4 regions of the Streptomyces sp. NPDC046303 genome follow, and region 2 is predicted to be linked to each of the others. Evidence: riboswitches for the same ligand, from Rfam matches in the RefSeq annotation. Region 2 holds a riboswitch; each other region holds the start of a gene.
What was found. A riboswitch is a leader RNA that binds a small molecule or an ion and turns the genes downstream of it on or off. The one in region 2 is predicted to bind cobalamin.
Positions count from the first base shown of each region.

Region 1: it holds a riboswitch for cobalamin, as region 2 does, so the genes downstream of both, ACZ6I1_RS00350 (ABC transporter substrate-binding protein) here and ACZ6I1_RS25435 (ribonucleoside-diphosphate reductase subunit alpha) in region 2, are expected to answer to the same signal.
Region 3: it holds a riboswitch for cobalamin, as region 2 does, so the genes downstream of both, ACZ6I1_RS04220 (energy-coupling factor ABC transporter permease) here and ACZ6I1_RS25435 (ribonucleoside-diphosphate reductase subunit alpha) in region 2, are expected to answer to the same signal.
Region 4: it holds a riboswitch for cobalamin, as region 2 does, so the genes downstream of both, ACZ6I1_RS20910 (cobalamin biosynthesis protein) here and ACZ6I1_RS25435 (ribonucleoside-diphosphate reductase subunit alpha) in region 2, are expected to answer to the same signal.

Region 1 is NZ_JBVJFA010000001.1:70,213-75,806, reverse strand. It holds gene ACZ6I1_RS00365 (VOC family protein) at 1-396, shown strand, start outside; gene ACZ6I1_RS00360 (ABC transporter ATP-binding protein) at 431-1,237, opposite strand; gene ACZ6I1_RS00355 (FecCD family ABC transporter permease) at 1,234-2,295, opposite strand; gene ACZ6I1_RS00350 (ABC transporter substrate-binding protein) at 2,292-3,293, opposite strand; cobalamin riboswitch at 3,340-3,478, opposite strand; gene ACZ6I1_RS00345 (DUF4352 domain-containing protein) at 3,531-4,076, shown strand; gene ACZ6I1_RS00340 (glycoside hydrolase family 18 protein) at 4,278-5,594, shown strand, end outside.
Region 2 is NZ_JBVJFA010000026.1:95,181-100,774, forward strand. It holds gene ACZ6I1_RS25435 (ribonucleoside-diphosphate reductase subunit alpha) at 1-2,064, opposite strand, end outside; adenosylcobalamin-variant (AdoCbl-variant) riboswitch at 2,218-2,294, opposite strand; gene ACZ6I1_RS25440 (GNAT family N-acetyltransferase) at 2,359-2,859, opposite strand; gene ACZ6I1_RS25445 (Uma2 family endonuclease) at 2,938-3,522, shown strand; gene ACZ6I1_RS25450 (CstA-like transporter-associated (seleno)protein) at 3,577-3,771, opposite strand; gene ACZ6I1_RS25455 (carbon starvation CstA family protein) at 3,771-5,594, opposite strand, start outside.
Region 3 is NZ_JBVJFA010000003.1:154,193-159,786, forward strand. It holds gene ACZ6I1_RS04200 (L-serine ammonia-lyase) at 1-59, shown strand, start outside; gene ACZ6I1_RS04205 (hypothetical protein) at 85-702, opposite strand; gene ACZ6I1_RS04210 (AMIN-like domain-containing (lipo)protein) at 872-1,390, shown strand; gene ACZ6I1_RS04215 (flavodoxin family protein) at 1,404-2,117, opposite strand; cobalamin riboswitch at 2,375-2,568, shown strand; gene ACZ6I1_RS04220 (energy-coupling factor ABC transporter permease) at 2,598-3,293, shown strand; gene ACZ6I1_RS04225 (energy-coupling factor ABC transporter substrate-binding protein) at 3,293-3,685, shown strand; gene cbiQ (cobalt ECF transporter T component CbiQ) at 3,689-4,438, shown strand; gene ACZ6I1_RS04235 (ATP-binding cassette domain-containing protein) at 4,435-5,256, shown strand; gene ACZ6I1_RS04240 (PadR family transcriptional regulator) at 5,313-5,594, shown strand, end outside.
Region 4 is NZ_JBVJFA010000019.1:36,066-41,659, reverse strand. It holds gene ACZ6I1_RS20920 (putative cobaltochelatase) at 1-519, opposite strand, end outside; gene ACZ6I1_RS20915 (cobyric acid synthase) at 752-2,272, opposite strand; gene ACZ6I1_RS20910 (cobalamin biosynthesis protein) at 2,269-3,228, opposite strand; cobalamin riboswitch at 3,266-3,416, opposite strand; gene ACZ6I1_RS20905 (hypothetical protein) at 3,515-3,736, opposite strand; gene ACZ6I1_RS20900 (inorganic phosphate transporter) at 3,765-5,048, opposite strand; gene ACZ6I1_RS20895 (alpha/beta hydrolase) at 5,360-5,594, shown strand, end outside.

The sequences.
Region 1 (5,594 bases), on a different contig from region 2:
GCACTGAACCACACGATCATCCACTCCCGTGACAACCGGGAGTCCGCCGAATTCCTGGCGCACGTCCTCGGCCTGCGGGTCGGGACCGAGTGGGGCCCCTTCATCCCCGTGGAGACCGCCAACGGCGTCACCCTGGACTTCGCGACCATTCCGGCCGGGTCCATCACCCCGCAGCACTACGCGTTCCTCCTCTCCGAGGAGGAGTTCGACGCGGCCTTCGAGAAGATCCGGGCCGCAGGGGTCCCGTACTACGCCGACCCGCACGGCAAGCTCCCCGGCGAGATCAACCACAACGACGGGGGCCGGGGCGTGTACTTCACGGACCCGGCCGGGCACGGGATGGAGATCATCACCCGCCCGTACGGGTACCAGGAGGACGGGGCGGGGGCCGCGTAGCCGCGGACGGTTCGGCGACCACCCGTCCCGCTCGTCACCGTTTCCCCGGGCGTTCTCCCTCCGGGTGCAGGTAGACGATGTTCGGCGCGCCCGTGCCCGGGTGGATTCCGATCCGGGTGCTCACCCCGTACACCTCGGCCAGCAGTTCCTCGGTCAGTACCGCCGCGGGCGGGCCCGAGGCCACCACGCGGCCGCCGTCCAGCACGTACAGCCGGTCACAGAAGGCGGCGGCGAGGTTGAGGTCGTGCAGGACCAGCAGGCCGGTGGAGGGCAGGGCGCGGACCAGGCCGAGGATCTCCAACTGGTAGCGGATGTCCAGGTGGTTGGTCGGCTCGTCGAGGGCGAGCAGGCCGGGATCCTGGACGAGGGCGCGGGCCACCAGCGCGCGCTGGCGTTCGCCGCCGGAGAGCTCGTCGAAGCGGCGGGCGGCGAAGGCGCCCGCGCCCACGGTCCGCAGGGCCCCGGCCACCCGCCGGGCGTCGTCCGGGCCGTCCTGCTCCCAGAAGCGCTTGTGCGGGCTGCGCCCCATGGCGACGACCTCGCGGACGGTCAGCCCGAAGGTGCCGCTCGCGTCCTGCGGGACGACCGCCACGCGCCGCGCCCGGTCCTTGACCGTGAGCGCGCCCGCGTCGGCGCCGTCCAGCAGGACCCGGCCGGCGGTGGGCCGCAGGGTGCCGTACACACAGCGCAGCAGAGTGGTCTTGCCGCTGCCGTTGGGGCCGACCACACCGACCGTCTCGCCGGGACGCGCGGTGAGGTCGACACCGTGCAGCAGCGTGCGCCCCTCGGTCTCGTAACGCACGCCCTGGACGGCGAGTTCCAGCGCCGCGGTCCCGGTCATCCGGTCATCCCCTCGGTCCGGGTGGAGCGCCTCAGCATCCACAGGAAGAACGGCCCGCCGACGAGGGCGGTGACCACGCCGACCGGGATCTCCTCGGGCGCCGCGGCCGTACGGGCGACCAGGTCGGCCAGGAGCAGGAACACCGCCCCGCCCAGCGCGGCCACCGGCAGCAGCGCCCGGTGCGCGGCGCCGACGACCATCCGGGCGGCGTGCGGAATCATCAGCCCGACGAACCCGATCGCCCCGCTGTAGGCCACGAGCACGCCGATGACGAGGGAGGTGAGCACGAAGACGACGGCCCGGAAGCGCCCGGTGTCCAGGCCCAGCGTGTGCGCGCCCTCCTCACCCGCGAGCAGCAGGTCGAGCGGCCGGGCCAGGGCGATGAGCAGGCCGGTACCCACGAGCAGGGCGGCGGCAGGCAGGGCCAGTTCTTCCCAGCGGGCCCCGCCGAGCCCGCCGAGCGTCCAGAAGAGGACGGAGTTGACCTGGTCGGGGCGGGCGGCGAGCACCAGGACGAGGCTGGTGAGCGCGGACAGGACGTACTGGACGGCCACCCCGGCGAGGATCAGCCGGCCGGTGGTCATGGCTCCACCGCGCCGGGCCATGGCGTAGACGGCGAGGAGCGCGATCAGCGACCCGGCGAACGCGGCGGACGGCACGCCCAGCCGGCCCGCGAAACCGGCCAGGCCCGCCGCCCCCGCGACACCGGTCCCCGCGCCGAAGACGATCACGAGGACGGCCCCTGCCGAAGCGCCGGAGGAGGCCCCGAGCAGGAACGGGTCGGCGAGCTGGTTGCGTACGAGGGCCTGGAGCACGGTGCCCGTCACGGCGAGCCCGGCGCCGACGACGGCCCCGAGGAGCACCCTCGGCATCCGGACGTCCCACACGATGGAGGCGAACGCCCCGGTGCGCCCCTCGCCCGTCAGGCCGCCGAGCACGACGTCGAGGACCTGGCCGGGCGCGATCCGTACCGGCCCCAGGGCCAGGCCGGCGACGGCGGACGCCGCCAGCGCGGCGACGAGGAGGACGAGGACGGCCGGGGTCCGGCGCCGGCTCACGCGGCGTCGGGGTGCAACTGGCGGCCCAGGGACTCGACGGCGTCGGCGACGCGCACCCCGAGGACGGCCGAGGAGAGCGGAAGCACGACGAACCGCTGGTTCTTGATGGCGGGAACCTGGGCGAGGGCCGGGTCGTTCAACAGGCGCTGCTTCTTGGCTTCGACGGTGGTGCTGCCGTAGTCGTAGATGAGGACGACCTCGGGCTTGCGTTCGATGACCTTCTCCCACGACACGTCGCCGAAGGTGTCCTTGAGGTCGGCGAAGACGTTCGTCCCGCCGGAGAGCGAGACGATCTGGTGGCCGATGCCGTCGCCCCCGGCGGTGAAGGCGGAGGCCTCGCCGGAGTCGTAGACGAAGACGGACGGCCGGGGCTTGTCCTTCACCCGGGCGGTCACGGTGTCGATGCGGCGCTGCTCGTCCTCGATGAGCTTCGCGCCGCGCTCGGGCACGCCGAAGGTCCGCGCCACTTCGGTGATCTCGGTCCTGAGCTGCTCGACGCCGACCGGGCCTCCGGCGCAGTTCTCCACGTTGAGCCGGGAGTTGATGCCGGTCTTGGCCAGCCCCTCACGGTCGCGGCCCTGCGCCTTGTCGAAGGCGCTGGAGTAGCCCCCGTAGACGAAATCGGGGTTGGCTCCGAGCAGGACCTCCTTGGAGGGGTACTCCTTGGCCAGCACCTTGATCTTGTCGTAGGCGGGCCGGTAGGCGGGCAGCACGGCGTCGTCGAGGTAGGCGGAACCGGCGATCCGGTCCTCCAGGCCGAGGGCGAGCAGCACCTCGGTGGCGTGCTGGTTCATGGTCACGGCGCGCTGCGGCGGGGCCTGGTAGGTGCTGGTCACACCGCAGTTGGTGACGGTGTACGGGAACCCGGGCGCCTCGGCGGACGAACCCGCGGCCTTGGCCTGCCGTTCGGCGGGGGAGCCGGCGCAGGCGGCCAGGGGTATCAGGAACGCGAGGGGGGTGATCGCGCGCAGGAAGGCGCGGGCGCGACGGTGCGACATGGCAGAGCCTCTCCGGGGGATCCGCGTCCCCTGGTCGACGTGAAGGACCGAGCAGAGGCGGTGCGTCAGTGTCTGACTCCCGGCCTTCCCCGTGGGGAGGGCCGGTCACAGTGGCGGGACCGCACCGGAATCGCACCGGTTTCCTGTCCTGCACCGCCTGGGTTACGCGGCCAGTCTGCCAGAGTCGATCTTCCTGGGTGGCGGGACCCCCGGCCGGGGAGGATCGTGGACAGGGTGATGGGTGGATCAGCGGATGCCCCCGCGCCCCGGCGCCGCCCGCGCCGTCGGCGCGCCCCGCGCGGCGCACCGGCCGCGCTGGCGCTGGCGCTCGCACTCCTCGGCCCGGCGCTGCTGGGCGCGGCCCCCGCCGGGTCGGACGAGACCGTCTCCCTGGCCGGCAACGAGCCCGGCCAGCGGCTCGACGTCACCCTGGTCCAGGTGGTGGACCCGGCGAGCCCGGCCGATCCGGAAGGCCCGGCCGCCGATACGTCGACCCGGCTGCTGGCCGTGCGCTTCCGGTTGGAGAACACCGGGACCGCCGTGTACAAGGACTCCCCCGCACCGGCCGCGCACCTGCTCGACACGGCCGGGAAACGGTTCGCGGGGCTGAACAGCCCGACGGCGGCCGGAGCCTCCTTCCCGGACACCGTCACCCTGCGCCCCGGCGGTTCGGCCGAGGGCTTCGTCACCTTCCGGCTCCCGAAGGACGCCGCCCCGGCGGCCGTCCAGTTCGCCCTGAACGGCGGCCTGGCCGACGACGTCGGCCAGTGGAGCCTGCCGTAACCCCCCGGGACGCCGGCGACACCACCGCGGCGCCCAGTCCGTTCACCGCGGCGCCCGGGGACGGCCTCCGCGCCGCCCCGGAACGCCGCCGTGGCAGGTGAGTTCCCGCCGCCCTCTTGACCACTCTGGTCCAGACCAATAGTTTCCGGCATGCACCGCGCACGCGCTCACGCCCCGCTCCCGCATCCGCAAAGGAAGCCCATGCGCCGCAGCATGCTCGGCCGGCTGGCCGTCGCCGCCTGCTCCCTCTCCCTGCTGACCGCCTTCGCGCCCGCCGCCGGCGTCGCCGTGCAGGACGGAGCAGCGGGCGGTCACCACCGCTCGTACAAGAAGGTCGGCTACTTCACCCAATGGGGCGTCTACGGACGGGACTTCCAAGTCCAGGACCTGGAGAAGAACGGCTCCGCCGGCAGGCTCACCCACATCAACTACGCCTTCGGCAACGTCAGTGCCGAAGGCAGGTGCTTCACCGGGAACGTGCCCGGCGAGGCCGACGCCTGGGCCGACTACGTCCGCCCGCTCGACGCCGAGAACTCGGTGGACGGGGTCGCCGACACCTGGGACCAGCCGCTCGCCGGCAACTTCAACCAGCTGCGCGAGCTGAAGGCCAAGCACCCCGGCCTCAAGGTGCTGATCTCGCTGGGCGGTTGGAGCTGGTCCACGCACTTCTCGGACGCCGCGCTCACGCCCGCCTCCCGCAAGGCGTTCGTCGAGTCGTGCATCGACCTCTACATCAAGGGCAACCTGCCGCGGGACGGCACCCGCGGCGGCGCGGGCGCGGCCGCCGGGGTGTTCGACGGGATCGACCTCGACTGGGAGTGGCCCGGCTCCGCCGGTGACACGGACACGAGGTTCCGGCCCGAGGACAAGCGGAACTTCACCGAGCTGGTCAGGGAGTTCCGCAGGCAGCTCGACGCCCACGAGCGCAGCGTGAAGCGGAAGTCGCCGTACGAGCTGACGGCCTTCGTCCCGACCGCACCCGCCAAGATCGACGCGGGCTTCGACGTCCGCCGGATCATGCGCGACCTCGATTTCGTGACCCTCCAGGGATACGACTTCCACGTCTCCGGCGAGTCCACGACGGCCCAGCAGTCCGCGCTCTACGCCCGGGGCGACTTCAGCGTGCACGGCACGGTCGACGCCTGGCGGCGGCGCGGCGCGCCCGCGCACAAGCTGGTGATGGGCATGCCGTTCTACGGGCAGGGGTGGACGGGCGTCAGCGGCGGCGGGGACGGCATGGGGCAGCCGGCCGCCGGGCCGGCGCCGGCCACCTGGTCGGCCGGGTACGAGGACTACAAGGCGCTGAAGGAGCTGGCCGGTTCCGGGACGTACCAGGTCCACCGGGACCGGCGCGGCGGGCACGCCTGGCTCTTCGACGGCAGCACCCTGTGGACGTACGACGACCCGCAGGTGCTGCGCACCAAGACCGGCTACATCCGCGCACACGGCCTCGGCGGCGCGATGTTCTGGTCTCTGGACGCGGACACCGCCGACGGCGAGCTGATGACGGCCGTGGAC
Region 2 (5,594 bases):
CTCGCGCACCTCGGCCGGGATCCAGCCGAAGCCCTGCACGGAGCCGCTGGACTCGCGCAGCGCCTCGCGGGTCTGCGCGTCCCACACGCCCAGCTGCTTCAGCTCGTCCACCAGGTACGCGTTGACCTGGAGGAACTCACCGCTCAGCGTCTCGCGCTTGAAGAGGTTGGAGACCTGCGGCTCGATGCACTCGTACACGCCGGCGATGGAGGCGATCGTGGCCGTCGGGGCGATGGCCAGCAGCAGCGAGTTGCGCATGCCGGTCGTCGCGACCCGGGCGCGCAGCGCCTCCCACCGCTCCGGCCAGTTCAGCTCCACGTCGTAGTGGTCCGGGTGCAGGACGCCGCGGGCGGTGCGGGTCTGCTCCCAGGCCGGCAGCGGGCCGCTGCGCTCGGCGAGGTCGCAGGAGGCCTCGTACGCGGCCAGCATGATGCGCTCGGACAGCTTGGTGGACAGGGCCTTCGCCTCGGGGGAGTCGAAGGGCAGCTTGAGCTTGAAGAAGACGTCCTGGAGACCCATCGCGCCCAGGCCCACCGGGCGCCAGCGGGCGTTGGAGCGGCCGGCCTGCTCGGTCGGGTAGAAGTTGATGTCCACCACGCGGTCGAGGAAGGTCACGGCGGTGCGGACGGTCTCGTCGATCCGCTCCCAGTCGATCTCGCCGTTGACCACGAACGCGCCGAGGTTGACCGAGCCGAGGTTGCAGACGGCCGTCTCGCCGTCGTTGGTGACCTCGATGATCTCGGTGCACAGGTTGGAGGAGTGGACGACGGTGCCCGGCTCGGCGGTCTGGTTCGCCGTGCGGTTGGAGGCGTCCTTGAAGGTCATCCAGCCCTGGCCGGTCTGCGCGAGGGTGCGCATCATCCGGCCGTACAGGTCGCGGGCGGGCATGGTCTTGCGGGCGAGGCCCGCCTCCTCGGCCTTGCGGTAGGCGGCGTCGAACGCGTCGCCCCACAGGTCGACGAGCTCGGGCACGTCGGCCGGGGAGAACAGCGACCAGTCGGCGTCGGCGTTCACGCGGCGCATGAACTCGTCCGGCACCCAGTGGGCGAGGTTCAGGTTGTGCGTGCGGCGCTGGTCCTCACCGGTGTTGTCGCGCAGCTCCAGGAACTCCTCGATGTCCGCGTGCCAGGTCTCCAGGTAGACGGCGGCGGCGCCCTTGCGGCGGCCGCCCTGGTTCACGGCGGCCACGGAGGCGTCGAGGGTCTTCAGGAACGGCACGATGCCGTTGGAGTGGCCGTTGGTGCCGCGGATCAGCGAACCCCGCGCACGGATGCGGGAGTACGAGAGGCCGATGCCGCCGGCGTGCTTGGACAGGCGGGCGACCTGGTGGTAGCGGTCGTAGATCGAGTCCAGCTCGTCCAGCGGGGAGTCCAGCAGGTAGCAGGAGGACATCTGCGGGTGCCGGGTGCCGGAGTTGAAGAGCGTGGGGGAGGACGGCAGGTAGTCGAGGCGGCTCATCAGCCGGTAGAGCGAGGCCACTTCCTCGACGGCCTGGACGCTCTCGTCCTCGGCGAGACCGCAGGCCACGCGCAGCATGAAGTACTGCGGGGTCTCGATGACCTGGCGGGTGATCGGGTGGCGCAGCAGGTAGCGGCTGTGCAGGGTGCGCAGGCCGAAGAAGCCGAAGCGGTCGTCGGCGCCCTCGGCGAGGGTGTGCTCCACCAGCGCGTCCAGGCGGGCCGCGTGGGCCCGGACGAACGCGGCCGTGCGGTCGGCGATGAGCCCTTCGCGGTAACCCACCTCGACGGACGCGGAGAAGGAGGTGGCGCCCTGGCCGGCGGCCTCGTCGCGGACGGCCAGCGTCAGCAGCCGGGCGGCGAGCTTGGAGTACGCCGGGTCCTCGGAGATCAGGCCGGCGGCGGCCTCGGTGGCCAGCCCCCGCAGTTCGGCCTCGTCGGCGGCGGAGCTGCGGCCGCGCAGCGCGGCGGCGGCGACCCGGCCGGGGTCGGTGTCGGGGAGGTCCGCCGTCAGTTCGGTGAGGGTACGCAGCAGCGTGGCCCCCGGGCCCTCGGTGGTGTCGCCAGAAACGGACTCGGCGCGCGGTGCGGAAGGCGCGATGGTCACGGCGGGAGCTCTCCCTCGCTCGGCCCGGTCTTCGGCGGACGGGCACGGGGAGGCGCATGCGGGCGTGGCAGGAACGCGTACACCGCATGGCGTCCACCGGCCCAACCGCGAGGCCCGGACGTATCGGCACCCGGTTCGGTCGACCCGGGCGCACCGTCGGCAGGTCCTCGGACTTTTCATACCGTTGCGGGACAGTTCCGGATTCGCACCGGATTCCCCTGCGGCGACAGCAGGCATGAGCATACATGTGGGGGCCGCCTCGTGTGCGACCCCCTAGATGTTGTGTCGCCGCGGCTACAGTTCGAGACCGTACGTGCGCAGAGTGAGGCCGGGGAAGGGCTCCCAGTCCCGCGCGGGAGTCCGTACGAAGCCGAGGCGTTCGTAGAGCCGGTGGGCGGTCGGCATGTCGTCGGACGTGGACAGCACGAGGCGCCGGACGCCTTCCAGGGCGCGGGCGCGGTCGATGCAGGCCCGTACGAGCGCCTCGCCGATCCCCTGCCCGCGGCCCTCCCGGGCGACGGCCAGCATCCGGAACTCGGCCTCGTCGGACCCCGCGATGTCGCGGAACGAACTTCCCGGCGGGGCGAAGGCCACACCCCCGAGCAGCTGCCCGTCGCTGTGGGCGGCGACGAGTATCTCGCTGTCCGCGGCCCGCCCGGCCACGTCCCGCAGCCGGGCGAGGTAGGGGTCCGCCTCGCCGAAGGTGAGCAGCCCGTCCCCGAGATAGGCCTGCGCGGTGATCTCCCCGAGCGCCTCGTACTCCGCAGGCAGTGCTTCCCTGATCACGATGTCCATGGGGTCGAGTGTGCAGGACGGGTGTCGGTGCCCGGCGCTATCGTCGGAGACAGCACCGTCGATGAAGGTGAGTGAGGCATGACCGTGATGACCGACCGGCCCCACATGACGATCGAACGGTTCGAGTCCCTGGCCCGCATAGCGGCCCGCGAGGAGGAGGGGCTGCGACTGGAATTCATCGGTGGGGTGCTGAGGAGCAAGGCCATGCCAGACGGGGACCACGGGCGGATCATCCAGTGGTTGACGCGGATCTGCATGCAGCACCACCCGGAGCTCTGGCTGCACGCAGGGCAGGGGATCAAGGCGGAGCAGTACCGGGAGGGCCGCGCTATTCCGGACGGGGTTCTGGCGCACGAGGACGCGTTCGTAGGGCAGGGCGACTGGGTGGATCCGAGCCCGATCCTGATGGCCGTCGAGGTGACCTCGTGGGACTCCGATACCGAGCGGCGCGACCGGATCGAGAAGCCGCGGGCATATGCGCAGACCGGTATCCCCGTGTACTTGCTCATTGACCGGCTCAAGTGCCAGGTTCTCGTCCACAGCGACCCGGATGGCGTCGGCTACGAGACTGTGCGCACCGTTCCCTTCGGCAAGGAAGTCAAGCTTCCCGACCCCGTCGGCATCACGCTCCAGACCGAGCCCCTCAAGGACTGGGTGCGCTGAGCAAGCCGAAGGGTCCTACCGCCAGGCGGTAGGACCCTTCGGGCCGTCACGGGCTCAGCAGCAGCCGAAGCCCTCGCGCGGGTCCGCCTCGCGGGCGTCCGTGCGGGCGCGTTCGAAGGCGCGGCGGGTCATGACCTGCGCGTCCGGGTCGTGGCCGCGGGCGTGGGCGACGTACCGGTCGTAGGCCGCCTCCCCCGAGAACTCCCGTACGAAGTACCGCGCCCTCGCCAGTGCGCTGCGCAGGCTCATCAGGCCACCGGCTCCTTGACCTGCCCGCCGCCCGAGTCCAGGCCCGCCGCGGCGAGCTCGGCCTTCTCCTCGGCGGTCGGGATCAGCCCCGCGGGAGCGATGATCTTCGACTGCGTCCACGGGACCTCGGCCAGCTTCGCCGACTCCGGGTTGCTGATCGCCTTGAAGCAGGTGCGGGCCGCGTCGGCCAGCACGATGATGATCAGCACTGCGAAGAGGGCGCACAGGACGCCGTCCACCGTGGCGTTGGTGACCACCGTGTGCATCTCGTCCATGTTCTTGGCGGGCGGCAGCACCTTGTCCGCGTCGATGCCGGCCTGGTACTTGTCGCGCTGGGCGAAGAAGCCGACCCGGACGTCCTCGGAGAAGATCTTCTGGTAGCTGGCGGTGAGCGTCACCGTGGCGTCCCAGGCCAGCGGAACCGCCGTCACCCAGGCCCACTTGAGCCGCCCCGACTTCACCAGCAGTGTGGTGCAGACCGCCAGGGCGACTGCGGCCAGCAGCTGGTTCGCGATGCCGAACAGCGGGAACAGCTGGTTGATGCCGCCCAGCGGGTCCTTCACGCCGACCCACAGGAAGTAGCCCCAGCCGCCGACCACGACGGCGCTGGCGAGCCACACGCCCGGCTTCCAGCTGACGTCCTTGAAGGACTTGTGCACGTTGCCGAGGGTGTCCTGGAGCATGAACCGGCCGACCCGGGTCCCCGCGTCCACCGTGGTGAGGATGAACAGCGCCTCGAACATGATCGCGAAGTGGTACCAGAAGGCCTTCATCGAGCCTCCGCCGATCACCGAGGCGAAGATCTCGGACATTCCCAGGGCGAAGGTCGGCGCGCCACCCGTGCGGGAGAGCAGGCTCGTCTCCTCCACGTCCTTAGCGGCCTGGGCCAGGGCCTCGGGGGAGATGGCGAAGCCGAAGTTCGTGACCGCCTGCGAGGCCGACTCGACCGTGGTGCCGATCACGCCGCCGGGGGAGTTGATGGCGAAGTAGAGGCCGGGCTCCAGGATGCAGGCCGTGATCACGGCCATGACGGCGACGAAGGACTCCGTGAGCATCGCCCCGTAGCCGATCATCCGGACCTGGGTCTCCTTCTGGATCATCTTCGGGGTGGTGCCCGAGGAGACCAGTGCGTGGAAGCCCGACAGGGCGCCGCAGGCGATCGTGATGAACACGAACGGGAACATCGAGCCGGCGAAGACCGGGCCGTCGCCGCGCGAGGCGAAGTCGGTGACCGCGGGCATCTTCAGGGTGGGCATCGCGATGAACACGCCGAGGGCCAGCATCGCGATGGTGCCGACCTTCATGAAGGTGGAGAGGTAGTCGCGCGGTGCGAGCAGCATCCAGACCGGCAGCACCGAGGCCAGGAAGCCGTACGCGATCATCCAGAGGACCAGCGTCTCCTTCTCCAGGGTGAAGGTGTCGGCGAGGGAGGACTCCGCGACCCAGCCGCCCGCGACGATGGCGAGGAGCAGCAGGGCCACACCGATCAGCGAGACCTCGGTGACCCGGCCGGGTCGCAGGACGCGCAGGTAGAAGCCCATGAAGAGGGCGATCGGGATGGTCATGCCGATGGAGAAGACACCCCAGGGGGAGTGTGCCAGGGCGTTGACGATGACCAGCGCGAGCACGGCCAGGAGGATGATCATGATGGCGAACACGGCGATGAGGGCGGCGGCTCCGCCCACGGGGCCGATCTCGTCCCGGGCCATCTGGCCGAGCGAACGGCCGTCGCGCCGGGTGGAGAAGAACAGCGTCACCATGTCCTGCACGGCGCCGGCGAAGATCACGCCGACGACGATCCAGATGGTGCCGGGCAGGTAACC
Region 3 (5,594 bases), on a different contig from region 2:
AGGTCAAGTACAAGGAGACCGCCCGCGGCGGCCTCGCGGTCAACGTCATCGAGTGCTGACGCCACACGGCCCCCGACGCCCGGCCTAGGCCCGCAGGGCCTTGAGGCAGCCCTTCGCGAAGTCCGCCACGGACGCGTCGAACGCCTTGAGGCTCTCGGGGGTGGGCAGCGAGCGCGCCTCGGCCGTGACGGTGATGTCGATCATCAGGTTGCTGTCCCGGAGGCGCAGCTCCCGCACCTGGCGCCGGTCGTCCGGCGCGTTGAAGCCGAACTGGTAGGCCTCCCTGCCGACGCCCTTGACCTCGGCGAGGCCGAGGTCGGGGTTGTCCGTGCGGGTGTTCTCGCGGGCCCTGGCGAAGACGTCCTTCGCGAAGTCGACGCTCTGGCCGTAGGCGAGGTCCAGCTCGACCTTGACGTTCCCGTACTTCGCCGGGCCGGTTTCGACGAGCGGCTGGACGCACTGGACGCCCGGGGCGCCCCCGCCGGACCGCTTGACCCGGTCCGCGGCCTCCTCCCGCGCGCCCAGCGGGTCGGCGAGCTCGCCGTAGGGCAGCACGTTGCAGATCTCGTCCGTGGCCTTCCACGGGTAGCCGCCCTTGCCCTCCTGGGAGACCTCGCGGTCCGCGTCGCCGCCGCAGGCGGTGGCTGCCAGGAGCAGGACCAGGGCGACCGCCGCACGGCGGGGAAGACGGGGACGACGCATCCGGTTCTCTCCTGTCGAACGGGGCCGGTACTCCACTCAACCACCCTGCCATCAAAGGAGGTTGCGCACCGGCGGAAAAGCCGAACAGGAAGTGGAACTGCGAGGTCCACGGCGGCGTCCTAGGCTGTGTCACAAGTCCCCGTCTCTCGAGAATCGAGGGGACGTCATGATCCACGCACGTCTCCGGCAGTTCACGGCCCTGGCATCCGGCGCTCTGCTCGTCGCCTGCCTCTCGTTCGCCGCGCCTGCCTCGGCCACCACCGCCGCCGCCGCTGCCACCGCCGGCGCCACCACCCAGACGCAGACCCCGCTCGTCGTCAACGCCCGCTGGGGCGGGCACGCCACGTACGACCGGATCGTCATCGACACGCAGGGGTACGTCCCCACGGTCACCGTCACTCCCGTCCCGCAGCTGTTCCACGACGGGTCCGGCAAGCCCGTACCGCTGGCCGGGAAGTACTTCCTGGAGATCCGCCTCAACCCCGCCGCCGCGCACGACGACGCGGGGCAGAGCGTCTACCAGGGGCCCAGGCTCCAGAAGATCTACCTGGGCAAGCTCAAGGGACTCGCCCTGACCGGCGACTACGAGGGGTACGTGACCTTCGGCGCCGCCTTCGACACCCTGCCGTACTACCGCGCCTACGCCCTGCACTCACCGGAGCGGTTCGTCGTGGACATCGCGCACTGAGCCGGTGCGGCGCCTACCGGTGCTCGGGGTTCGGGAAGTCGAAGCGGCAGCCCGCGTCCCACAGCGAGCGCTGGTTCCCGTGGGCCGGGATGCCGCCCGAACGCTTGAGCAGGGCGGCCAGGTGCATCAGGTTCCACGACATGAAGGCGGTGTTGCGGTTGGTGAAGTCGTTCTCCGGACCGCCCGAGCCCGGGTCGAGGTAGGAGGGGCCCGGCCCGGCCTCGCCGATCCAGCCGGCGTCGGCCTGCGGCGGGATCGCGTACCCGAGGTGCTGGAGGCTGTAGAGGACGTTCATGGCGCAGTGTTTGACGCCGTCCTCGTTGCCGGTGATCAGCGCCCCGCCGACGCGCCCGTAGTAGGCGTACTGGCCGCTCTCGTTCAGGAGGGAGGAGCAGGCGTAGAGCCGCTCGATGACCTGCTTCATCACGGAGCTGTTGTCGCCGAGCCAGATCGGGCCGCAGAGGACGAGGATGTCGGCGTCCATGATCTGGCTGTAGAGGACCGGCCACTGGTCGCTCTCCCAGCCGTGCTCGGTCATGTCCGGCCAGACGCCCGTGGCGATGTCGTGGTCGACGGCGCGGATGAGCGAGGTCCGGGCTCCCGCCGCTGCCATGACCGCGCGGCTCTTGTCGATCAGCCCGTCGGTGTTGCTGGTCTCGGGCGAGCGCTTGAGCGTGCAGTTCACGTAGACGGCGGTCAGGTCTGAGTAGTCGTAGTCGGCAGCCACGGTCCCAGCCTGTGCGGGGCCGGCCGGGGCCGCCACCGGGCCGCGCCCGTACGGGGGCCCGTCCCGGTCGCGCGTACGGAACGGCGCGGCGCGGCGGAAAAGGCCGTATCCGGCCGTCACCGCGACGGCGAACTCCCGTGTCGGCGGGGGCCCTTGGTACGGATGGTGCCGCAGTGGCCGCGCCCCGTGACCGGCATACGGAATCCGGCCACCTCGTGGCCCGTTCGAGGCGGGTTGTTACCGGTCCCCACGTCCGACTAGGGTCAGCGGGCCTTGGTGTTCGGGAAACCGGTGGGAAACCGGTGCGGCCCTCGCCACTGTGATCGGGAAGTCCGGCTCCATCCTGCGGGAAGCCACTGGGCCCGCGCGGGATACCTCGCGGCCCCGGGAAGGCGGAGCCCGGGCATCAGCACCCGTGAGCCAGGAGACCGGCCGGGGCGCGTTGTCCATCCACGAGGTGCTGGAGAGGTCTCCCCACTCATGCATATAGCCGAGGGTTTTCTACCCCCGTTGCACGCGGTCGCCTGGGGCGCCGCGTCCGCTCCCTTCGTCGTCCACGGCGTCCGGGCCCTCACCCGCGAGGTGAAGGCCAATCCCGAGAGCACGCTCCTGCTCGGCGCGTCCGGGGCGTTCACGTTCGTCCTGTCGGCGCTGAAGGTCCCTTCGGTGACCGGCAGTTGCTCCCACCCCACCGGTACCGGGCTCGGGGCCATCCTCTTCAGGCCGCCGATCATGGCGGTGCTCGGCACGATCACCCTGCTCTTCCAGGCGCTGCTGCTGGCGCACGGCGGGCTCACCACCCTCGGCGCCAACGTCTTCTCGATGGCGATCGCCGGGCCCTGGGCGGGCTACGCCGTCTACCGACTGCTGCGCACGTTCGACCTGCCGCTGATGGTGGCGGTGTTCTTCGGAGCGTTCTTCGCCGACCTGGTCACCTACTGCGTGACCTCCGTCCAGCTGGCGCTGGCCTTCCCCGACGCGGCGACCGGGTTCACCGGCGCGCTGGTGAAGTTCGCGGAGATCTTCGCGCTCACCCAGATCCCGCTCGCGGTGAGCGAGGGGCTGCTGACCGTGCTCGTGATGCGCCTGCTGATGCAGTCCAGCAAGTCGGACCTGGTCCGGCTCGGCGTCGCCAAGCTCACCGGATCCGAGAAGCAGCGGGGGGCGACGGTCTGATGACCAGGAACGCGAAGATCAACTCCCTGCTGCTGCTCCTGGTGGCGGCGCTGGCCGTGCTCCCGCTCGCGCTGGGGCTGGGGGACGACAAGGAGGAGCCGTTCGCCGGCGCCGACGGCCAGGCCGAGGCGGCCATCACCGAGCTCAAACCCGACTACGAGCCGTGGTTCACGCCGCTGTACGAGCCCCCCTCCGGGGAGATCGAGTCGGCGCTGTTCTCCCTCCAGGCGGCGCTGGGCGCGGGCGTGCTCGCGTACTACTTCGGCGTCCGCCGAGGCCGGCGCATGGCTGCCGCGGGCATGACGGCGACCGGTACGGACACCGCCACGACCCCGGACGCGGGCCCGGACGCGACCCCGGACACGGGCCCGGCAGCCGGCGCGGAGCGCTAGGCGGTGCTGCCGATCGACGCGGCGGCGCACAGCAGCCGCTGGCGCCACCGCCATCCGCTGGAGAAGGCGCTGCTGGGGATCGGCCTGACGGTCACCGCGGTGTGCCTGCCGCCCTGGCCCGGCGGTCCGCTGGTCGGAGCGGCCACCCTGTGCGTGCTCCTGGGGCCCGCGGGGGTGGCCGGGCGGCAGCTGTGGCGGGCGTTCCGGATCCCGCTCGGCTTCTGCTTCACCGGGGCGCTGCCCCTGCTGGTCGCCGTCGGGGGGCCGGCCGGGTTCGTCTCGCTGGCCCCGGACGGCCCCCGGCAGGCCGCCGAGCTGCTGCTGCGCACCTCGGCGGCCTCGCTCGGCGTGCTGCTGTTCGCCTTCACCACCCCGGTCTCGGACGTGCTGCCGCGGCTGGTGCGGGCGGGGGTCCCGGCCCCGGTGGTGGACGTGGCCCTGGTCATGTACCGGATCGGGTTCCTGCTGCTCGACTCGCTGGCCCGGATCCGCCAGGCCCAGGCGGCCCGCCTGGGCACCACCGGCCGGGCCGCGGCGTGGCGTTCGGTGGCGGGGCTCGCCGCGACCTCGTTCGTACGGGCCTTCGACCGCGCGGCGCGGCTCCAGTCGGGCCTCGCCGGGCGGGGCTACGACGGCGCGCTGCGGGTGCTGGTCCCGGAGTCCTCGCTGTCCTGGCGGTTCCTGACCTGGTCCGGCGTACTGCTGACCGGCCTGGTCGCCGTCACTCTCGTGCTGAAGGAGCTGTACCTGTGAGGCCGTTGGTGGAACTGGTGGGCGCGGGCTACGCGTACGAGGACGGGCCCGCCGTGCTCTCCGGGGTGGACTTCGGGATCCCCGAGGGCCGGGCGCTGGTGCTGCTCGGCCGCAACGGCAGCGGCAAGACCACGCTGATGCGGCTGCTGAGCGGCGGCCTGAAGCCGGGCTCGGGCGCGCTGCACCTCGACGGCAGCGTGGTGACGTACGACCGGGCCGGCCTGACCCGGCTGCGGACGGCGGTCCAGCTCGTCGTGCAGGACCCGGACGACCAGCTGTTCGCGGCCTCGGTGGAACAGGACGTCTCCTTCGGGCCGATGAACCTGGGCCTGGAGGTCGCGGAGGTCCGCGAGCGGGTCGATTCCGCCCTCGCCGCGCTGGACATCACCGCGCTGCGGGACCGGCCGACCCACCTGCTCTCGTACGGGCAGCGCAAGCGCGCGGCGATCGCGGGAGCGGTGGCGATGGCTCCGCGGGTGCTGATCCTGGACGAGCCGACGGCCGGTCTGGACCCGGACGGCCAGGAGCGGCTGCTGGAGGTCCTGGCGGGGCTGCGCGCCTCGGGGACCACGGTGGTGATGGCCACGCACGACGTGGACCTGGCCGTGCGGTGGGCCGACGACGCCGCGGTCCTGACCCCGTCGGGCATCCGCGTGGGCCCGGCCCAGGCGCTCCTCTCGGATCCGGCCCTGCTGGCCGGGGCGGGCCTGCGCCAGGCCTGGTCCCCGGCGGTGACGGCCCTGCTGCGCGCCCACGGCCTGCTCGCCGCCGGCCTCCCCGGCCCGCGCACCCCGGAGGCGCTGGGCGACTGGCGCTGAGCCACGGGCGCCGAGCGGCCTCGGGCCCTGCCCGGGGGCGTCCCTAGGATGGCGTCATGTCGCTCCCCCACGCCATCCTCACCGCCCTGCTCGAGAAGCCCTCGTCCGGGCTGGAGCTGACCCGGCGGTTCGACAAGTCGATCGGGTACTTCTGGTCCGCGACGCACCAGCAGATCTACCGGGAGCTCGGCAGGCTGGAGGAGTCCGGGCTGATCCGGGCGCTGCCGAGCGAGGTGCCCGTGCGGGGGCAGAAGAAGGAGTACGAGGTCCTGGCGGCGGGCAGCGCGGAACTGGCGCGGTGGGTCGGCGAGAGCCAGGACCCCAAGCCGATGCGCGAC
Region 4 (5,594 bases), on a different contig from region 2:
CCGTGCGGCGTGGCGGACGGAGACGCCCTCGCGCTCCACGTACGAGGCGCCCATCGCGGCCGCGTCCAGCAGCAGGTCGATGAGGTGGTCGTGGAGCAGGTTGACCTCGTCGACGTACAGGATGCCGCGGTGCGCGTCGGCGAGCAGGCCGGGCTCGAAGGCCTTCACGCCTTCCGCCAGGGCCCGTTCGATGTCGAGGGCCCCGACGAGGCGGTCCTCGGAGGCCCCGACGGGCAGCTCCACCATGCGGGCGGGCCGGGCCGCGCCCGGGCCGGGCTCGTGCGGGCCGTCCGGGCAGGCCGGGTCCGGCGCGGCCGGCGCGCACGAGAACCGGCATCCGGGGACCACGTCCACCTGCGGCAGCAGCGCCGACAGCGCGCGCACGGCGGTGGACTTGGCGGTGCCCTTCTCGCCGCGCACGAGCACACCGCCGACCGCCGGGCTCACGGCGTTCAGCAGGAGCGCCAGCCGCAGGTCGGTCTGACCGACCACTGCGGTGAACGGATAGGGCGTGCTCATGCGTTGCTCACTCCTTGGTGTGGTGCGGTGGGCTGCGCGGTGCCGGTGCGGGTTCCGCTGCGCGGGCTGCTCCCGTGACGGGGGCTCCGCCCCAGACCCCGCTCCTCAAACGCCGGAGGGGCTGGATTTCGGCTGCCGCCCGCCAGATGCGGCTGGTTTGCCCGCAGGGCAAATTCAGCCCCGGTTCCGGGAAGGGGCGGGGCGGGGGAAGCCGCCCGCAGGGACCGGCCCGTCACGGTGCGCCCGGCGGGAGGAACGGGAGGCCCGCCGGGGCTCCGGTTTCGATGAGCCGCAGCAGGGCGTCCGTGTCCGCGTGCTCGGCGATCAGGTCGCCCAGCAGGTCCAGCTGTTCCTCCCGCAGCGCGGAGAACGACGTGTCCGGAGCGGGCACGAAACGGCGGCCCGCAGCCGAGGCCACCTCGCGGAGGAACGCCCGGCGGAAGCCGTCGGACTCCAGCGAGCCGTGCCAGTGCGTTCCCCACACCGACCCGACCCGGCACCCGTCGAGGAAGGGCGTCCCGCCCAGGACTTCGGCCACGCCGTGGTGGATCTCGTAGCCCGAGACCTCCTCGCCCAGCGCCGAACCCACCGGGCGCGCCAGGGTCTTCTCCCGCGCGAAGCGGACGCGCACCGGCAGCAGTCCGAGCCCGTCCACCGAGCCCGCCCGCGATTCGACCTCGTCCTCGATGTGCTCGCCGAGCACCTGGAACCCGCCGCAGACGCCCAGCACGGGCCGCCCCTCGGCGGCCCGCCGCAGCAGCGCGTCCGCGAGCCCGCGTTCCCGCAGCCACTCCAGCGCCTTGACCGTCCCGCGCGTCCCCGGCACGACGACGAGGTCCGCGTCGGCCAGTTCCTCGGCCCGGTCCACGAACCGCACGACCACCCCCGGCTCCGCGGCGAGCGCGTCGACGTCCGTGAAGTTCGACATCAGCGGGACCGCGCACACCGCGACCCGCAGCACGTCCTCGCCCACGGGCGGGGCCACCACCGACTCCCGTACCGCTCCGCGCAGGGAGACCCGGAGCCCGTCCTCCTCGTCGATGCCCAGCCCGTGCCGGAAGGGCAGGACCCCGTACGTGGCCCGCCCGGTCAGGCCGCGCAGCATCTCCATGCCCGGCTCCAGCAGCGTGACGTCACCGCGGAACTTGTTGACCATGTATCCGGCGATCAGCGACTGGTCCTCCGCCGACAGCAGGGCCGTCGTACCGAAGAAGGACGCGAAGACCCCGCCCCGGTCGATGTCCCCGACCACGACCACCGGGAACCGCGCGGCCCGCGCGATGCCCATGTTCACGATGTCGGTCCGGCGCAGGTTGATCTCGGCCGGACTGCCCGCCCCCTCGCAGATCACGGCGTCATACGTGCCCCGCAGCTGCTCCAGGCAGTCCGTGACGATGCCGAGCAACTGCTCCTGCCTGCCCCCGTGGTAGCCGCGGGCGCTCATCTCGCCCACCGGCTTGCCCAGCAGCACCACCTGGCTGCTGCGGTCGCTGCCCGGCTTGAGCAGGACCGGGTTCATCAGCGCGGTCGGCTCCACGCCGGCCGCCTGGGCCTGCATGGCCTGGGCGCGGCCGATCTCGGCGCCCTCCAGCGTCACGAACGAGTTCAGCGACATGTTCTGCGCCTTGAAGGGCGCCACCTTCACGCCCTGGCGGGCCAGCCAGCGGCAGATGCCCGCCGTGACCACGCTCTTGCCCGCGTCCGATGTGGTTCCGGCGACCAGCAGTCCGCCGCCGCGCTTCGCGCCGCTCATGCGCGCCCCCTCCGTGATGTACGCGAAACCAGCGTCCGGGCCGCCACACACGCCCCGAGCGCCAGCCAGGTCACCTGCCGCGACAGCCGTACCGCCCGCTGGATGTCCGCGACCGCCACCGGCCGCCCCGCCGCGCCGTTCAGCACCGCCCGGTGCTCGACCCGCCCCCCGTACGCCAGGGTGCCGCCCAGCCGTACGCCGAGCGCACCCGCGAAGGAGGCCTCCACGGGCCCGGCGTTCGGGCTCGGGTGCCCGGCGGCGTCCGCGCGCCAGGCCCGTACGGCTCCCCGCCGGTCGGGACCGGCCAGTACCGCGGCCAGCGCGGTCAGCCGGGCGCCCGGCCAGCCCGCCAGGTCGTCGAGCCGGGCGGAAGCCCAGCCGTAGCGCAGGTAGCGGGGGGACTTGTGGCCGACCATCGCGTCCAGGGTGTTCACGGCGCGGAAGGCCAGCAGCCCGGGGACCCCGGCGACGGCGCCCCACACCAGGGCACCGACCACCGCGTCGGAGGTGTTCTCCGCGACCGACTCCACGACGGCGCGGGCCATCTGCTGCTCGTCCAGGGCGTGCGGGTCGCGTCCGCACAGGTGCGGCAGCCGCTCCCGGGCCACCTCGGCGTCCCCGGCGGCGAGCGCGCCGCCGATGGCGCGGGCCTCGCGGCCCAGCGACGTGCCGCCCACGACGGCCCACGTGGCGGCGGCGGTCAGGGCGATACGGGCGGCCGCGGGCCGGGAGCGCACGGCGCGGGCGCCCAGCGCGCCGACGGCGGCCGCGCCCCCGGCGCAGACCAGGGTGTGCAGGAGGCCCCGGGCGCGGTCGTCGCGCCACAGGGCACGTTCGACGGCGGCGGCGGCTCGTCCGAAGGCGGCCACGGGGTGCCCACGGCGCGGATCCCCGAGGATCCGGTCGCCGATCAGGCCCGCCGTGACGCCGTACGCGAAGACGCGATCGGCACGCATGGTGGCAGGTATGTCCTCACTCAGGGTCCGCGCCCTGGTTCGACGTGTCCGGCGGCGAGAGTTCCTGGCTCCCGGGACGCACTCGGCCGAGTGCCCCGGTGACAGTGGCGGGACCGCGCCGGATTCGCACCGGACTTCCTCTCCATGCCGCCGTATTGGCTCGGGCAGTCCACCACGCACCGCGAAGGCCCGTCAACTCGCCGTTGACCTGCGGCGGGGTACGCGAAAGCTCCCCCCGGGAGGACCCGGGGGGAGCCTTCACACGTGATGTCTCACATGTGACGTCTCAGACGACGATCAGGTAGATCCCGTACGCCACGGCCGCCGCGCAGAGCGCGAAGCAGGCGTACGCGCCGCTGCGGGCCAGGGTGGCCGCGCCGCCCTGCTCGGTGGCGGCCTCGTGCTTGGACAGGCCCACCAGGCCGAGGGTGAACAGGGCCACGAGGGCGACGGTGGCGGAGAGGCTGACTCCGAACACGGAGCCGAGGGCTTCCCAGTCGATCTTCATACCGCTGATTCCTCTGTCGTTCTCGGGGTCAGACCGCCGCGGCCGGAGCCGCAGGCGTCGCGGTCGAGGCCGAAATGGTGGCCTTGAGGGCGTCGTCCGTGACCGCGGCGGTCGTACCGGCGACGGTCGTACCGGCCGCGGCGGCGGTCGGCGGGACGGTGACGGCCGCGATCGCCGTGGTGACGACACCGGGCTCCTCGGCGCCGGCCGCCGGCACGTCGTTGACGTTGGTGTGGTCCACGACCTGGCGGCGCGAGATGAGCCAGATGGCGGCGCAGGAGGCGACCAGGAAGACCGTGACGGCGGCGATGCCGACGTCACCGGTGCGCATGACCAGCTCGGCGCCCGCGGAGACCAGGGCGGCGGCCGGCAGGGTGAGGCCCCAGGCGACGAACATGCGGGTCGCGGTGGACCAGCGGACCACACCGCCCTTGCGGCCCAGGCCCGCACCCATGACCGCGCCGGAGCACGAGTGGGTGGTGGAGAGCGAGAAGCCGAGGTTCGAGGAGGCCAGGATGACCGTGGCGGCCGAGGTCTGGGCGGCGAAGCCCTGCTGCGGCTGCAGGTCGGTCAGGCCCTTGCCCATGGTGCGGATGATGCGCCAGCCGCCCAGGTAGGTGCCGAGCGCGATCGCGATACCGGCGGAGAGGATGACCCACACCGGCGGGTTCGCGTCCGGCGCGATCGCGCCGCCCGCGATCAGCGCCAGGGTGATGATGCCCATCGTCTTCTGCGCGTCGTTGGTGCCGTGCGCGAGGGAGACCAGTCCGGCCGAGGCGATCTGGCCGGCGCGGTAGCCCTTGGCCGAGGTCTTGTCGCCGACCTTGCTGCCGAACTTGTACGTGACCTTCGTGGCCAGCATGGCCGCCAGACCGGCGACGAGCGGGGCCGCGATCGCCGGGATCAGCACCTTGGTGACGAGCGTGTCGCCGTTGACCGCGCCGAGGCCGGCCGAGGCGACCGCGGCACCGATCAGGCCGCCCATCAGGGCGTGCGAGGAGCTGGAGGGCAGGCCGACCAGCCAGGTGAGGAGGTTCCACAGGATCGCGCCGACCAGGGCGGCGTAGATCACCTCTGGCTGGATTCCTTCCTCGTTGACCAAGCCCTTGGAGATCGTCTTGGCGACCTCCACGGACAGGAAAGCGCCGACGAGGTTGAGCACGGCGGACATGGCCACCGCCGTCTTGGGCTTGAGGGCGCCGGTCGAGATGGTGGTGGCCATCGCGTTGGCTGTGTCGTGGAAACCGTTCGTGAAGTCGAACACGAGAGCGGTGATGATCACGATCCCGAGGAGAAGCGTTATGTGCTCCATTTACCCAGGCTTCTGTTTGACGTCAGTGGCTCGGCGACCGTAGGCAACCTGGATGAACGGAAGGTGAACTACCGCGGGCTGGTCGGTGTCTCCACCCGGGGTGTGATCGGTCCATTCGTCCCGATTCTGACCTAGGTATCTAGATAAATGCACGTCAAAGCGGGGTGAACGAACCCCTCCGCCGGGGATCTCCGGCCCGCCGGCCGGCCCGTCCCGGACACCGAAAGAGACCTAGATCACCCCGCTGCCGGCGATTGCCGGAACGATCTCCTCCGGTGGCCCGGCGAAGCCCGCGCCCCGACACTGGAGCGGTGCGTACCGCGACAGCGACGGCAGCGGCCGTCACCACGACCCTCCTGGGCGCCGGCGTGGCCGCCGTCGCGGCCGGGCGGTACGCCGCCGACGCGGCCCTGCGGCCCGAGCCCGGGCGCCCGCTGCCCGGCAGCCCGCGCCTGAGCGTGCACTCCACCGCCGCCGGCCGGGTCGTCCTCACGCGCTCGCTCGGCTCCCTGCGCCCCGGTACGTACGGACTCGACGCCCCCGGCG